2 regions of the Bradyrhizobium sp. Mp27 genome follow, and region 2 is predicted to be linked to the other one. Evidence: riboswitches for the same ligand, from Rfam matches in the RefSeq annotation. Region 2 holds a riboswitch; the other holds the start of a gene.

Region 1 (7,396 bases), on a different contig from region 2:
ATCATCTGCGGCGACGAGGACGATCCCTGCGTCGGGGCAAGCCTGTTCCTGAAGAAGCACCTGCCCGCGGCGGGCCTCGCGATGTTTCCGAAATCAGGCCACGTGCTCAATCTCGAAGAACCCGCGCTGTTCAACGAGAGCGTGGAGCGGTTCGTGACGCTGGTGGAAGCCGGGCGCTGGCCGGTGCGCGATCCGCGGTCGCTGGCGGCGCATTAGACTGCCAGCCGCTGTCATTCCGGGATGCGCCGACAGGCGCAGGCCCGGAATGACGGCAGCTACTTCCCCTGCCCGCGCGTGAGCAAGAACACGCCCTGCTCGCCGAACATGTTCCACACCCACCACGGCAAGCGCAGCCGCAATGGACGGCCGTAGAGATCCAGCGCCTCGGCGCGCTCCATCTTGACGTCAATCGCGTCGCAGAGCTCGACGAAATCCTTGATGGTGCAGAAATGGATGTTGGCGGTGTCGTACCAGGTCGCGGGCAGATTCTCGGTGCGCGGCATGTGGCCGCCGACCAGGAGCTGGAGCCGCATCTTCCAGAAACCGAAATTCGGGAACGACACGATGGCGCGGCGGCCGATGCGCAGCAGATTCTCCAGCACGACCCGCGGCTGCCGCGTCGCCTGCAGCGTCTGCGACAGGATGACGTAATCGAAGGCGTCGTCGGGATAGTTGACGAGGTCGGTGTCGGCATCGCCCTGCACCACCGCGAGGCCCTTGGCGACGCAGCGGTTGACGCCCTCGCGCGACAGCTCGATGCCGCGCCCGTCGATGCCGCGGGTCTCCAGAAGCTGGAGCAGATCGCCCTCGCCGCAGCCGACGTCGAGCACTTTCGAGCCGGGCTTGACCATCTCGGCGACCAGCAGATGATCGGCCCGAAACTGGCCGGACTGCTCCGTCGCAACGCCGCCCAGCGGCAGCACTTCCTGCACAGACATCGCTAGCCGTCCTTGTCAGTCAATCCTGGCGGTGAGCCCGCGCGCCTTCCCTGCCGATTGCAGGAAGGCTCGGGCGATATCGAAGAATTCGGGCACGTCGAGCAGAAAGGCGTCGTGGCCGCGATCGGTCTCGATCTCGGCGAACGACACCCGCGCGCTCGACGCGTTAAGCGCATGCACCAGTGCGCGCGATTCCGAGGTCGGGAACAGCCAGTCGCTGGTGAAGGAGACCACGCAGAAGCGCGTCTCGATGCCCGCGAACGCCTTCGCCAGCACGCCGCCGTGGTCGCCGGCGATGTCGAAATAATCCATCGCACGGGTCAGATAGAGATAGGAGTTGGCGTCGAACCGCTCGACGAAGGACGAGCCCTGGTAGCGCAGATAGCTCTCGACCTGGAAATCGGCGTCGAACGAGAAGGTCGGCAGCTCGCGGTCCTGCATGCGGCGACCGAACTTGCGATGCAGCGCGGCGTCCGAAAGATAGGTGATGTGCGCGGCCATCCGTGCCACCGCAAGTCCGCGATGCGGATGGATGCCCTGATCCGTGTAGCGGCCGTTGTGCCAGTCGGGATCGGCCATCACCGCCTGGCGGCCGAGCTCGTGGAAAGCGATGTTCTGCGCCGAGTGCCGCGTCGCGCAGGCAATCGCCAGCGCGGAGTACACACGCTTGGGATAGGCCGCGGTCCATTGCAGCACCTGCATGCCGCCCATCGAGCCGCCGACCACCGCGAACAACGTGTCGATGCCGAGCCGGTCGATCAGCATCGCCTGCGCGCGCACCATGTCGGGAATGGTGATGACGGGGAAGTCCAGGCCCCACACCTTGCCGGTCGCGGGATTGATCGAGGCCGGTCCGGTCGAGCCCATGCAGCCGCCGATCACGTTGGCGCAGATGATGAAGTAGTGCTGGGGATCAAGAGGTCGGCCGGGACCGACCAGCGTCTCCCACCAGCCCGACTTGCCGGTGACGGGATGCACGTTGGCGACATGCTGATCGCCGGTCAGCGCATGGCAGATCAGCACGGCGTTGGAGCGATCGGCGTTGAGCTCGCCATAGGTCTGGTAGGCGATCTGGAACGGGGTGAGATCGATGCCGCAATCGAGCCGCAGCTGCTGCTCGGCGCCGAACTGCGCGACCTGCGAATTCGGATGATCCGCCTCATGCGACCGGTCGTCGGCACTGATCGCGGGACTCGGCACGGGCTTCACGCCAACCATCATCGACCTCGTTTGCGGCACCCGTCAGGCTGCCGCTGGAATCAGGCCATGAAAAACCCGGCCTGAACGATAGGTTCGGCCGGGATCGGAAGCGTCCCCGGCCTGTTTAGCGAGTTTTTTAACGTGGCTGCAAGCCGGCCGGCTCAAATGACCACGGAACGGGCAAAAGCTACTGTCTTGGGCGGTTTTCGTCAAGTCACGGTCCGGATTAGCCAAATTCATCCCTGAAAGGCCGGCCCAAAAGGCCTGGTTTCCCTTTGCATTTCTCTTTGCTTTCGCCGCGCCGACTGCCTAATCAGGACGTCGACCGCAGCGGATCCGGCCTTGCCGATTGACCTTGGCCGACCCGCATTGGAACGCCTCTCACCAGCATCTCGCAGATATGTCCCAACGTCCGCCCGCGCCACCATCGCTCCAGGAATTGCGCAAGGAGATCGACGCGATCGACGAGGGCATGCATCGTCTCCTGATGCAGCGCGGCGACATCATCGACCGCCTGATCCAGGTGAAGCAGACCCAGGAGGTCGGCTCGGCATTCCGCCCGGCGCGCGAGGCCGCCATGATGCGCGAGATCGTGCAGCGCCATCGCGGCATCCTGCCGCTCGACACCGTCGAGAGCATCTGGCGCGTCATCATCTCGACCTTCACCTATGTCCAGGCGCCGTTCTCCGTGCATGCCGACATCTCGGTGAGCGAACCGGCTATGCGCGATTCAGCGCGATTCCATTTCGGCTTCACCGTGCCCTACGTCGCGCATTTCAGTGCGCAGGCGGCGGTCGAGGCGGTGGCAAAATCCAAGGGCGATCTGGCGCTGGTGTCGGCAACCTCGAGCCGCACGCCGTGGTGGCTGTCGCTGGAAGAAACCGGGGCGCCCAAGATCATCGCGCGGATGCCCTTCGTCGAGCGCGCGGACCATCCGGCCGCGCTGCCCGTGTTCGCGATCTCCCGCGTCGCCGACAGTGCCCTGGTGACTGAGGTTGAGACCTTCAGCGTGCGCGTATCAGGGTGGAACGCCGAGGTCGCGCGGGCGCTGTCGCCGCTCGCCGAGATCGTGGCGGTGCCCGATACCGCCTTCGACGGCGCGGCGCTGCTGGTCTCGGTCACGAGCGCCACCAGCATCGACAAAATCAGGGCTGCCCTGATCGAAGCGGGGGCCTCGGTGCGCTCCACGGCCCTCGTCGGCAGCCACGCAACGCGCTATACGGTGCCCCCGACCGGGTCGAAATCGTAGATCGCGAACCGCCTAAAGCTACTTCCGGAGTTGAAGATGTCCCGCCCCGTGCCGAATCCCGGCATTCTCGATATTGCGCCCTACACGCCCGGCAAGAGCCCGGTGGCTGAGCCGGGCCGCAAGGTGTTCAAGCTCTCGGCCAACGAGACGCCGTTCGGGCCCTCGCCCAAGGCGATCGAGGCGTTCAAGAACGTGGCGGCGCATCTGGAAGACTATCCGGAAGGAACCTCGCGCGTGCTGCGCGAAGCGATCGGCCGTTCTTTCGGGCTCGACCCCAACCGCATCATCTGCGGCGCCGGCTCGGACGAGATCCTCAATCTGCTCGCCCACACCTATCTCAGCCACGGCGACGAGGCGATCTCGACCACGCACGGCTTCCTGGTCTACCCGATCGCGACCATGGCGGTCGGCGCCAAGAACGTGGTCGCGCAGGAGACCAACCTCACCTGCAATGTCGACGCCATCCTCAAGGCGGTGACGCCGAAGACGAAGCTGGTCTGGCTCGCCAACCCAAACAATCCGACCGGCACCTATGTGCCGTTCGACGAGGTCAAGCGGCTGCGCGCCGGCCTGCCGTCGCACGTGCTGCTGGTGCTCGATGCCGCCTATTCCGATTACGTCTCGCGCAACGACTACGAGATGGGGATCGAACTCGTCGCCACCACCGAGAACACCGTGGTGACGCACACCTTCTCCAAGATCCACGGCCTCGCCGCGCTGCGCGTCGGCTGGATGTTCGGTCCCGAGCACATCATCGACGCGGTCAACCGCATCCGCGGTCCCTTCAACGTGTCGACGCCGGCGATGTATGCCGCGGTCGCCGCGATCGAGGACACCGCGCACCAGGCGATGTCGAAGCAGTTCACCGAGACCTGGCGCAACTGGCTCTCCGAGGAGATCGGCAAGCTCGGTCTGAAGGTGACGCCCGGCGTCGCCAATTTCGTGCTGATCCACTTCCCGGAAACGGGCAAGACCGCGGACGAGGCCGACGCGTATCTTACCAAGCGCGGGCTGGTGTTGCGCGCGCTGAAGAACTACCGCCTGCCGCATTCGCTGCGCATGACCATCGGCACCGAGGAGGCCAACCGCCTCGTCGTCGAGGCCTTGCGCGACTTCATGGCCGGCAAATGAGCACCACACCGCACTTCCAGCGCGTTGCGCTGATCGGCTTCGGCCTGATCGGCGGCTCGGTCGCGCGCGCTGCGAAGCTCCAGGGCTTGGCTGGCGAGATCGTCACCACCGCGCGCTCGGAGAAGACGCGCGCGCGGGTGATGGAGCTCGGCATCGTCGACCAGGTCGTGGCGACCAATGCGGAAGCGGTGGAGGATGCCGATCTCGTCATCCTCTGCATTCCCGTCGGTGCCTGCGGGCCGGTGGCGCAGGAGATCGCTGCGCATCTCAAGCCGGGCGCGATCGTCTCCGACGTCGGCTCGGTCAAGGGCGCGATCGTCAGGGACATGGCGCCGCATCTGCCGAAGACCATTCATTTCGTGCCGGCGCATCCCGTCGCGGGCACCGAGCATTCGGGTCCCGATTCCGGTTTCGCCGAGCTCTTCATCAACCGCTGGTGCATCCTGACGCCGCCGGAAGGCGTCGATGCGGCGGCCACAGATCGCCTGCGCGCGTTCTGGGCGGCGATGGGCGCCAAGGTCGAGATCATGACGCCGGATCATCATGATCTCGTGCTCGCGATCACCAGCCATCTACCGCATCTGATCGCCTACACCATTGTCGGCACCGCCGACGAGCTGGCGCAGGTGACGGAGTCCGAGGTGATCAAGTTCTCGGCCGGCGGCTTCCGCGATTTCACCCGCATCGCCGCGTCCGATCCGACGATGTGGCGCGACGTCTTCCTCGCCAACAAGGAAGCCGTGCTGGAGATGCTCGGCACCTTCACCGAGGATCTCGCCAAGCTCACCCGCGCGATCCGGCGCGGCGACGGCGAGGCGCTGTTCGACCACTTCACGCGCACGCGCGCCATCCGCCGCGGCATCGTCGAGATCGGCCAGGATTCGGCAGCGCCCGATTTCGGCCGGCCGCATGCGCAGCTCGGCAAGAAGCCGTAGCGTTCAAGTAGCCCGGATGGAGCGCAAGCGTAATCCGGGATCTCTTTCAGCGGCGCGACCCGCCCCGGATTGCGCTTCGCTCCATCCGGGCTACGGGAGACACCTAATACAGCGGTGGGATCTGGCCGACCTTGACCGGGCCAAGCAGCACAGCGCCGTCGACGAACTTCAGCGGGAAGCTCCTCGCCTTCTTGCCTTCAAGCGTGCTCTCGGTGCCGATCGAATTGATGCCGGCCGCGACGCCGGCATTGGCGTTCTGCTTGATGACCTTGCCGAGGCCGGGAACGGCGCGGTCGAGTGCGCCGAACAGATTGTTGAGGTCCTGCGACTTCACGCCCGGCGCAACGCGGTCGAGGGTTGCCTGCGGCACGCCCTCCTCCAGCATCTTCTCGATGCCAAGCGCCGGGATCACGCGTTCGAGGCCGGTCACCGTCATCTGCAATTCGCCGTCGAGTCGGCCATTGGCCGAGAGGCCGAGCGTGCCGGCCGCAACCGCGATCATCTCGCCCTGCTGGACGCGCGACTGCACGATCTCGATGTGACCGCCAGCGGCCTGGATCTCGCGGAAGCGTTGCGGCCACGGCTTTGGCGTGAGGTCGGAGAGGCCCGTGATCTTCGCACGCGTGTCCGCCTCGAACGGCTCGGCGAGCAAGGGATGAACGCCCTGGATGCTGCCCTGCGCGACGTGCAGCACGGTCTCGATCACAGGATGATCCGACGGCGACCCGTCCGCGAGACGACCGTGCAGCTCGACCTGCTTGGCGCGCGCGAGCGGCACCTGCACGCTGCCGTCGAGACGATTGATGACGGGATCGTCGAACACGATGGAGGCGCGATCCGGCACCGCCGGCAGGCCGACCACGCTGCTGCGGCCCTTGCTCCAATTCACCACGAAGGTGTTTTGCGTGACGCCGTCGGTGAGCGTCGCCGGTGCGGAGAATTCGGCGATGACGCGCTTGGGATCGTAGACCTGGGCGACGACCAGGATGTTGTCGAGCCTGGCCGTGAACGGCGTCTTGCTGGCGTTCTGCGACACCAGCGCGACGCTGGCGCCGGAACACTGGACCTCGAAGCGGAACGGGAAGCCGGCGATCGAGCGCTTGGCGCAATCATAGATGCGGCCGGACTTAGCCTCCTGCGCCCGCCAGGCGTCTGCAGCGATTTCGGCCTGCGAGGCCGCATAGAACCAGAAACAGCTCCACGCGACGGCGAGGATCAGGAGGATAATGGGGGCGATGAAAAGGCCCCAACGGGGGCGGCGGCCTGTGGCAACGGTCATATCTGACATGCGGCGACCCTTTGACCCCAGATTTTGTCAAATGTAAGCGGGGTTCGGCCGCGCCGAAAGGCCGAGAATTCGCTTCGCTTGGGGGCGTCGTTCTGGTAGCCGTGCCCGAAATGTCGGAAATCACCCTCCCCTCCGTCACCACAGCCAAGGGCGACCTCTGGGTGTTCGGCTATGGCTCGCTGATGTGGCGGCCGGGCTTCGAATTCAGGGAACGCGTCCCGGCGCGGCTGGTCGGCGAGCACCGCGCGCTCTGCGTCTATTCCTTCGTGCATCGCGGCACGCCGGAGCAGCCGGGCCTGGTGCTCGGGCTCGACCGCGGCGGCGCCTGCCGCGGCATTGCTTTTCGCGTCGCCGAGAAGGACCGCGCCGACGTCGTCGCCTATCTGCGGGCGCGCGAGCAGGTCACGTCCGTCTATCGCGAGGTGATGCGCTCGGTGTGGCTTGAGAACGATGCGCGACAGCGCGTCTCCGCGCTCGCCTATGTCGTCGACCGCGGCCATGTCCAATATGCCGGCCGGCTCTCGCTCGCCGACCAGCATCGCCATGTCGTCCAGGGCCACGGCCAGTCCGGCGCCAACCGCGACTACGTGACGGCAACGGTGAAAGCGATCGAGGCCGAAGGTTTTCGCGACACGCAATTGCATCAGCTCGCGAC
Region 2 (7,396 bases):
TGTACCAGTTCACGCCGCACGAGGCGGGCGTGGAAGACGCGTAGGCATCGCATCCTCCGTCGTTGCAAGCCACACACTTGGTGTCATCGCCCGGCTTGACCGGGCGATCCAGTACTCCGAGACGGCTGTGATTGAGCCGAGAGGCTGCGGCGTACTGGATGCCCCGCCTGCCGCCTACGCTAAAGCTTCGGCGCCTCTAGACCTCAGCCCCGGCGAAGCCTTGGCGTAGCCGGGTCGCGGGGCATGACAGCTGCAAGTGTTGCGACGATCTCGGCGCGCCCCTAATTCAACACCCGCTTGTTGTCCGGGCTGTCCAGCGAGAACGTCGGCACGTCGATCTCGAAGCGTTCGCCGCTTTCGCTGACCATCTGGTAGCGGCCGGTCATGAAGCCCGAGGCGGTCGCGAGCGGCACGCCGGAGGTGTATTCGAAGCGCTCGCCGGGAGCCAGGGTCGGCTGCTCGCCGACGACGCCCTCGCCCCTGACCTCCTGCTGGCGGCCGGTGGCGTCGGTGATGATCCAGTGCCGCGTCTTCAGCTGCACGGTTTCGTCGCCGGAATTGGTGATGACGATGGTGTAGGACCAGAAATAGCGGGAGCGGTCAGCCGACGACTGCTCCGGAACAAAGTTCGGCTCGACGGTCACTTCGATCTGGCGGGTCACGGCGCGATACATGGCTGCCATCATAACGAAAACCCGGCCGGGAACCAACGCCCGCAGGCGGTTTTGGCGACATCGTGCCGCCAGAATTGCCGAGGAAGTAGACCCAATGTGATCCGGCCGCTTTGCGAGACGACGGCCGGGCCTGTACACTCCTTGATACGTCGCGATTTGCGGAAGGGTTTCGAACCCCCGATGACCATTGCCGACCAAGTGACGGGATCGACGATCGCGGGAACCGGCAAGCCTGCGGAGGCCAGACCTGCGGAGGCGAAGCCGCGCTCCGCCGCGCCGGCCATCACGCTGCCCGCCATCGGCGAGCGCGAGCTCCGGCTCGACCTGTTCCGCGGGCTCGCGCTGTGGCTGATCTTCGTCGACCATCTGCCGCCGAGCCTTTTGACCTGGTTCACGATCCGCAATTACGGCTTCAGCGACGCCACCGAGATCTTCATCTTCATCTCCGGCTATACCGCGGCGTTCGTCTACGGTCGTGCCATGCTCGAAAGCGGCTTCGTCGTCGCCACCGCGCGCATCCTGCGGCGCGTCTGGCAGATCTATGTCGCCCACGTCTTTCTGTTCACGATCTTCCTCGCCGAAATCTCCTATGTTGCGACCAGGTTCGAGAACCCGCTCTACACCGAAGAGATGGGCATCATGGATTTCCTCAAGCAGCCCGACGTCACGATCGTGCAGGCGCTGCTGCTGCGCTTTCGTCCGGTCAACATGGACGTGCTGCCGCTCTATATCGTGCTGATGCTGGCGCTGCCCTTGATCTTGTGGCTGATGAAATGGCGGCCCGACGTGACGCTCGGCCTCTCGGTCGTGCTCTACGCGGTGACCTGGGAATACGACCTCTATCTGTCGGCCTATCCGAACGGCTTCTGGGCGTTCAATCCCTTCGCCTGGCAATTGCTTTTCGTATTCGGTGCATGGTGTGCGCTCGGAGGTGCGCGACGCATGTCGCGCATCCTGGCGTCCCGCGTCACGATGTGGATATCGATCGTCTATCTGGTCGCGGCGTTCTACGTGACGCTGACCTGGTATGTGCCGCAGCTCTCCCACTTCATGCCGAAGCGGCTCGAGCAGTGGATGTATCCGATCGACAAGGCCGATCTCGACGTGCTGCGCTTCACGCATTTCCTGGCGTTCGCCGCACTCACCGTTCGCTTCCTGCCCCGGGAATGGCCGGGCCTGAAATCGCCCTGGCTGCGGCCGCTGATCCTCTGCGGCCAGCATTCCCTGGAGATCTTTTGTCTCGGCGTCTTCCTCGCCTTCGCCGGCCATTTCATCCTGGCCGAAGTCTCCGGCGGCGCAGCCATGCATGCGCTGATTAGTCTCTCCGGAATCCTGATCATGTGGGGCGTTGCATGGGTGATTTCGTGGTACAAGCGCGTGGCTGACAAGAGCGGTGCGAAAACCAAAAACGCCGTCGGCAACGCCGATCTGGCGGGAGGGGGCTGATGAAGGCGAAGGTTCTCCTGAGCCTGGTCCTGCTGTGCGGTAACCTCGCCGCGCCCCTGGCGCGCGCGGGCGATGCCGTGCCGGCTGTTCCGGCCGCGCCCCCGGCCTGCGAATTGCCATCCTATCTGCTCACCACTGAAAGCCAGCTTCCCCGGGTCGCCGATGCCATCAAGGCCGGCAAACCGCTCGAAATCCTGGTCATCGGCAGCCGCTCGACCACGATTCCGGCCTCGGAGGACAGCTCCTATCCGGCGCGCATGCAGGCCATCCTGCAGGACAGGCTGCTGCCGTCGGAGATCGTGCACGTCTCCGTAGAAATACAGAGCAAGAAGACGGCCGAGGAGGCGGCCGCCACTTTCGTTAAGCTGATGGAAGCAAAAAGGCCTACTTTGGTCATCTGGCAGACCGGGACTGTGGATGCTATCCGAGCGATTGATCCCGATGATTTTCGCGGGGCGGTGACCGAAGGGGTTTCCGCACTGCAAAAAGCGGGGGCTGACGTCGTGTTGATGAACTTGCAGTACAGCCCGCGTACCGAAACCATGATCTCGGTGCCGCCCTATCTCGACAATATGCGGGTGGTGGCGCAGGAGCATGACATCCCGCTGTTCGACCGTTTCGCGATCATGCGGCAGTGGAATGATCAGGGTCAGTTCGACCTGTTCAGCCCGTCCCGCGGGCCAGAGCTGGCGAAGCAGGTCCACGATTGCCTTGGCCGGGCGTTGGCACAGTTCGTGATCGACGCAGCCCATCTAGGGCCGGCCCAGCAGCAAAATTGAGGTCTAGCGTTAATGAGTTCTCTCCGCCCTTTTTGGTTGACGCCATGGCTGGCTGCGCCCGCGGCGGCTCTGCTGTTGCTGACGCCGGTGTCGCTGGCACCAGTGCAGGCGCAGGCCACGCAGGCAACGCCCGCGCCGCAGCAGGCCGCTAGTCCGGCTTCCGCTTCACCCTCCCAGACCACCGTCGCCGCGACGTCCCACGAGCAGCGCGGCGTGACCGCCCGCGCGATCGACAAGGTGAAGCAGGTGGCGAAATCCGCCGGGGACATTTTCAGCCGCGTGCCCTGCCTCACGCCGAAGGGTAGCTCGAAGACGATGGGCTCGCTGCCGCATGTCGCGGGCAAGCTCGTCGCCGGCAAACCCGTCGTGATCGTCGCGTTCGGCTCGTCGTCGACGGCAGGCTATGGCGCGAGCTCGCCCGATTTCAACTATCCGAACCGTCTTGCCGCGCAGCTCCGCCGGCAACATCCGACCGCCGACATCACCGTCATCAACGCCGGCGTCGGCGGCGAGGACGCGCCCGAGATGATGAAGCGCCTCCAGAAGGAGGTGATCGACGTGCATCCGGATCTCGTGATCTGGCAGGTCGGCACCAATGCGGTGCTGCGCAATCTCGATCCCGGTGACACCGCCAAGATGGTCGAGGACGGCATCTCCCGCATCCAGGCCGCCGGCGGCGCCGACATCGTGCTGGTCGATCCGCAATATTCACCGGCCGTCAACCAGCGCAAGGAGAGCGCCGGCAAGATGGTGCACCTGCTCGGCAAGGTCGCCGAGCTCCGACACGTCGGCATCTTCCCCCGCTTCGAGGTGATGCGCGACTGGCACGAGAATCAATCGATTCCGGTCGAGAGTTTCGTGATCGCCGACGGCCTGCACATGAACGATTGGGGCTATGCCTGCTTCGCGCAGCTCCTCGGCGACGACATCATCCGCTCCGTCGGCCAGATTAAGCTCGGCGTCAACGTGCCCGCCGACGTGCGGACGTATCGGCCGATGTGAGCTCGGTGCCGTAGGGTGGGCAAAGGCGCGCTCTTCGCGCGCCGTGCCCACCATCTATCGGCGATATGATCGTGAATGGTGGGCACGCTTCGCTTTGCCCACCCTACAAGAAGTCCAATCGCCTCACGCCTTCTCCAGCGCCGCGGTCAGATCCTCGATCAGATCATCCGCATGCTCGAGCCCCGCCGAGAAGCGGATGAAGCCCTCGCTGATGCCGAGCGCGGCGCGGTCCTCCGGCTTCAGGCGCTGATGCGTCGTGGTCGCCGGATGCGTGACGAGGCTCTTGGCATCGCCGAGATTGTTCGAGATTTTTGCAAGCTTGAGCTCGTTGAGCACGCGGAACGCACCCTGCTTGCCGCCCTTGACCTCGAAGCCGACCAGCGTCGAGCCGCCGCGCATCTGCTTCTTCACGAGAGCTGCCTGCGGATGATCGGCGCGGCCGGGATAGACCAGGCGCGAAATCTTCGGATGGCTCGCCAGCACGTCGGCGATGCGTCCCGCCGTCTCGGTCTGCGCGCGCACGCGCACACCGAGCGTTTCCAGGCCCTTGAGCAGGACCCACGCGTTGAACGGCGAGATCGACGGGCCGGTCTGGCGCATGAAATTGTGGATGTGCTCGGCGATGAACGCTTCCGACGACAGGATGATGCCGCCGAGACAACGGCCCTGGCCGTCGATGTGCTTGGTCGCGGAATAGACCACGACGTCGGCTCCTAGCGCGAGCGGGCTCTGCCAGATCGGCGTCGCGAACACGTTGTCGACGACGAGCCGCGCGCCGCCGCTGTGCGCGATCTCGGCGATCCCTGGAATGTCGAGCACGTCGAGCGTCGGGTTGGTCGGGCTCTCCAGGAAGAACGTCTTGGTGTTCGGCCGCAAGGCGCGCTGCCACTGGTCGAGATCGAGGCCGTCGACCAGCGTGGTCTCGATGCCGTAGCGCGGCAAGAGATCCTGAATGACGTAGAGACAGGAACCGAACAGGGCGCGCGAGGCCACCACGTGATCGCCGGCCTTGAGCGGCGCCAGGATCGCGGTCGTCACCGCGGCCATGCCGGTAGCGGCCGAACGGGCGGCTTCGGCGCCTTCGAGCTCGATCATGCGGCGCTCGAACATCGAGATGGTCGGGTTGGAATAGCGCGAATAGATGAAGCCGGGGTCCTCGCCCTTGAACCGCGCCTCGCACTCCTCGGCGCTGTTGTAGACGTAGCCCTGGGTCAGGAACAGCGCCTCCGACGTCTCGCCATATTGCGAGCGCAGGGTGCCGGAATGGACCAGGCGGGTTTCGGGACGGTAGTTGGCGGTCGACTTCGACATAGGTACCTCCGACATGACCGTCTCGTCGAAAACGGTCACAAAAAAACCGGCCTGGATATATCCACGGGCCGGGATCACAGAGGTCCCCGGCCTGTTTAGCGACTTATTTAACGTGGCTGCAAGCCGGCCGGCTCAAATCACCACGGGATAAGTGATGCTCATATTCCGCAATGGCCTTTCCGTCAAGGCGTCCATCGGATAGCCGTAAAAGGCTAGTATTTCCCGCATGTCCGGATGCGTTTGACCCCTGACGAGGACCCCCGGTTGAGCTTCACAGTTGCCGCCGACGCCAATGGTATCCTGCCCGACCGCATGATCGCGGCGATGGCGGAAGCGGGGCTGATCCTGCCTGCCTACGATTTCGTCGAGAGCCAGATCCAGCCGGCGAGCCTCGACCTCCGCCTCGGCGACATCGCGTATCGCGTTCGCGCCAGCTTTCTGCCGGGTCCCGGCGCGACCGTCGCCGAGCGCATCGACGAGTTGAAGCTGCACGAGTTCAGCCTCGCCGATGGCGCGGTGCTGGAGACCAACTGCGTCTATATCGTGCCGCTTCTGGAAAGCCTGGCGCTGCCGCCGGAGATCGTCGCGGCCGCCAACCCGAAAAGCTCGACCGGCCGGCTCGATGTCTTCACCCGCGTCATCGCCGACGGCACCCGCCGCTTCGACATGATCGGCGCCGGCTATCACGGCCCGCTCTACGCCGAGATCAGCCCGAAGACGTTTCCGGTGCTGGTCAGCGAGGGCTCGCGCCTGAGCCAGGTGCGCTTCCGCACCGGAGATGCCATCCTCAACATCGACGAGCTCGAGGCGCTGCATGCGACCGAGCGTCTCGTCGATCTCGACGATGCCGATCTCACCGGCGGCGTCGCCGTCTCCGTCGATCTCTCCGGCGAGAAGGCCAACGGCTTCGTCGGCTATCGCGCCAAGCGCCACACCGGCGTCGTCGACGTCGACCGCCGCTCCGGCTATGCGGTGGAGGATTTCTGGGAGCCGATCTCGGCACGTCCCGACGGCAGCCTGATCCTCGATCCCGGCGAGTTCTACATCCTCGCCTCCAAGGAAGCCGTGCAGGTGCCGCCCGATTACGCCGCGGAGATGGTGCCGTTCGATCCCCTGGTCGGCGAGTTCCGCGTGCACTATGCCGGCTTCTTCGATCCCGGCTTCGGCTATGCCGGCGCCGGCGGGCAGGGATCGCGCGCCGTGCTCGAAGTGCGCTCGCGCGAGGTGCCGTTCATCCTCGAGCACGGCCAGATCGTCGGCCGCCTCGTCTACGAGAAGATGCTGGCGCGGCCCGACGCGATGTACGGCCAGCGCATCGGCTCGAACTACCAGGCGCAGGGGCTCAAACTATCGAAGCATTTTCGGGTGTAGCTACACACCCTACTGTCATGCCCCGGCTTGACCGGGGCATCCAGTACGCCGCAGCCTCTCGATTGACTACTTGCCGTCTCGGAATACTGGATCGCCTCGGGCAAGGACACCGAATGTGTGTCGGGATGCAAGCTGAAATCCGGGCGGCATGCGAGGTGGCGAGATGAGTGTTCAATCCGAACTCGACGCAAGGATCCTCGACGACGTCGCGGACGCGCTGATCTATTCGGATCGCGCCGGCACCATCACGCGCTGGAATCGTGCATCGACCGCCTTGTTCGGCTTCTCCGCCGGCGAGGCGCTCGGCCATAACCTCGATCTGATCATTCCCGAACATCTGCGCGCCGCGCACTGGAAGGGCTTCGAAGCTGCGCTTGCCAGCGGGTCGATGAAGCTTGCGGGCAGGCCGACGCTGACCCGCGCGCTGCACCAGAGCGGACGCAAGCTCTACATCGAGATGACCTTCGCGCTTGTGCGCGATGCCGGTGGTGCCGTGGTCGGATCGGTCGCGATGGCGCGCGACGTCACCGAACGCGTCGAGCGCGAGCGCGCGGCCAGACTTGCGCAAAATTCGTGATGCGGAATTGACGGGCTGGCGTGCAGGGCGCTCTGCCTGAGCGTCAGGTTGCCTCGTACCGAGCGCAGTGACACACTCGATCAAAACAACGATCGGGAGCGAACATGACCGCCACATCAGACGCAGCACAGGAAGCGCAATGGAAACGCTGGCGTGCGGTCGCCGACCTCTATCACGCCTACTTCACCGGCCTCATCCTCACCGTCGTCACACGGCGCGGCACGACGGATGCCGCC

What was found. Region 2 has a riboswitch for S-adenosylmethionine ahead of QJT78_RS03155 (O-succinylhomoserine sulfhydrylase). Riboswitches for the same ligand answer to the same signal wherever they lie in the genome.
Region 1: linked by a shared signal. The riboswitch ahead of QJT78_RS15780 (homoserine O-acetyltransferase) and the one ahead of QJT78_RS03155 (O-succinylhomoserine sulfhydrylase) in region 2 are both predicted to bind S-adenosylmethionine.

What each region holds. Positions count from the first base shown of each region.
Region 1 covers NZ_JASAUS010000025.1:10,107-17,502, forward strand. Annotated here, with positions in the region: gene QJT78_RS15770 (alpha/beta hydrolase) at 1-216, shown strand, start outside; gene metW (methionine biosynthesis protein MetW) at 276-938, opposite strand; gene QJT78_RS15780 (homoserine O-acetyltransferase) at 954-2,156, opposite strand; SAM riboswitch at 2,242-2,321, opposite strand; gene QJT78_RS15785 (chorismate mutase) at 2,539-3,387, shown strand; gene hisC (histidinol-phosphate transaminase) at 3,424-4,518, shown strand; gene QJT78_RS15795 (prephenate/arogenate dehydrogenase family protein) at 4,515-5,453, shown strand; gene QJT78_RS15800 (DUF2125 domain-containing protein) at 5,557-6,741, opposite strand; gene QJT78_RS15805 (gamma-glutamylcyclotransferase) at 6,852-7,396, shown strand, end outside.
Region 2 covers NZ_JASAUS010000003.1:39,405-46,800, reverse strand. Annotated here, with positions in the region: gene QJT78_RS03180 (Hsp33 family molecular chaperone) at 1-44, shown strand, start outside; gene apaG (Co2+/Mg2+ efflux protein ApaG) at 282-674, opposite strand; gene QJT78_RS03170 (OpgC domain-containing protein) at 855-2,120, shown strand; gene QJT78_RS03165 (lipolytic enzyme) at 2,120-2,899, shown strand; gene QJT78_RS03160 (SGNH/GDSL hydrolase family protein) at 2,912-3,901, shown strand; gene QJT78_RS03155 (O-succinylhomoserine sulfhydrylase) at 4,025-5,212, opposite strand; SAM riboswitch at 5,287-5,366, opposite strand; gene QJT78_RS03150 (2'-deoxycytidine 5'-triphosphate deaminase) at 5,477-6,583, shown strand; gene QJT78_RS03145 (PAS domain S-box protein) at 6,747-7,160, shown strand; gene QJT78_RS03140 (hypothetical protein) at 7,265-7,396, shown strand, end outside.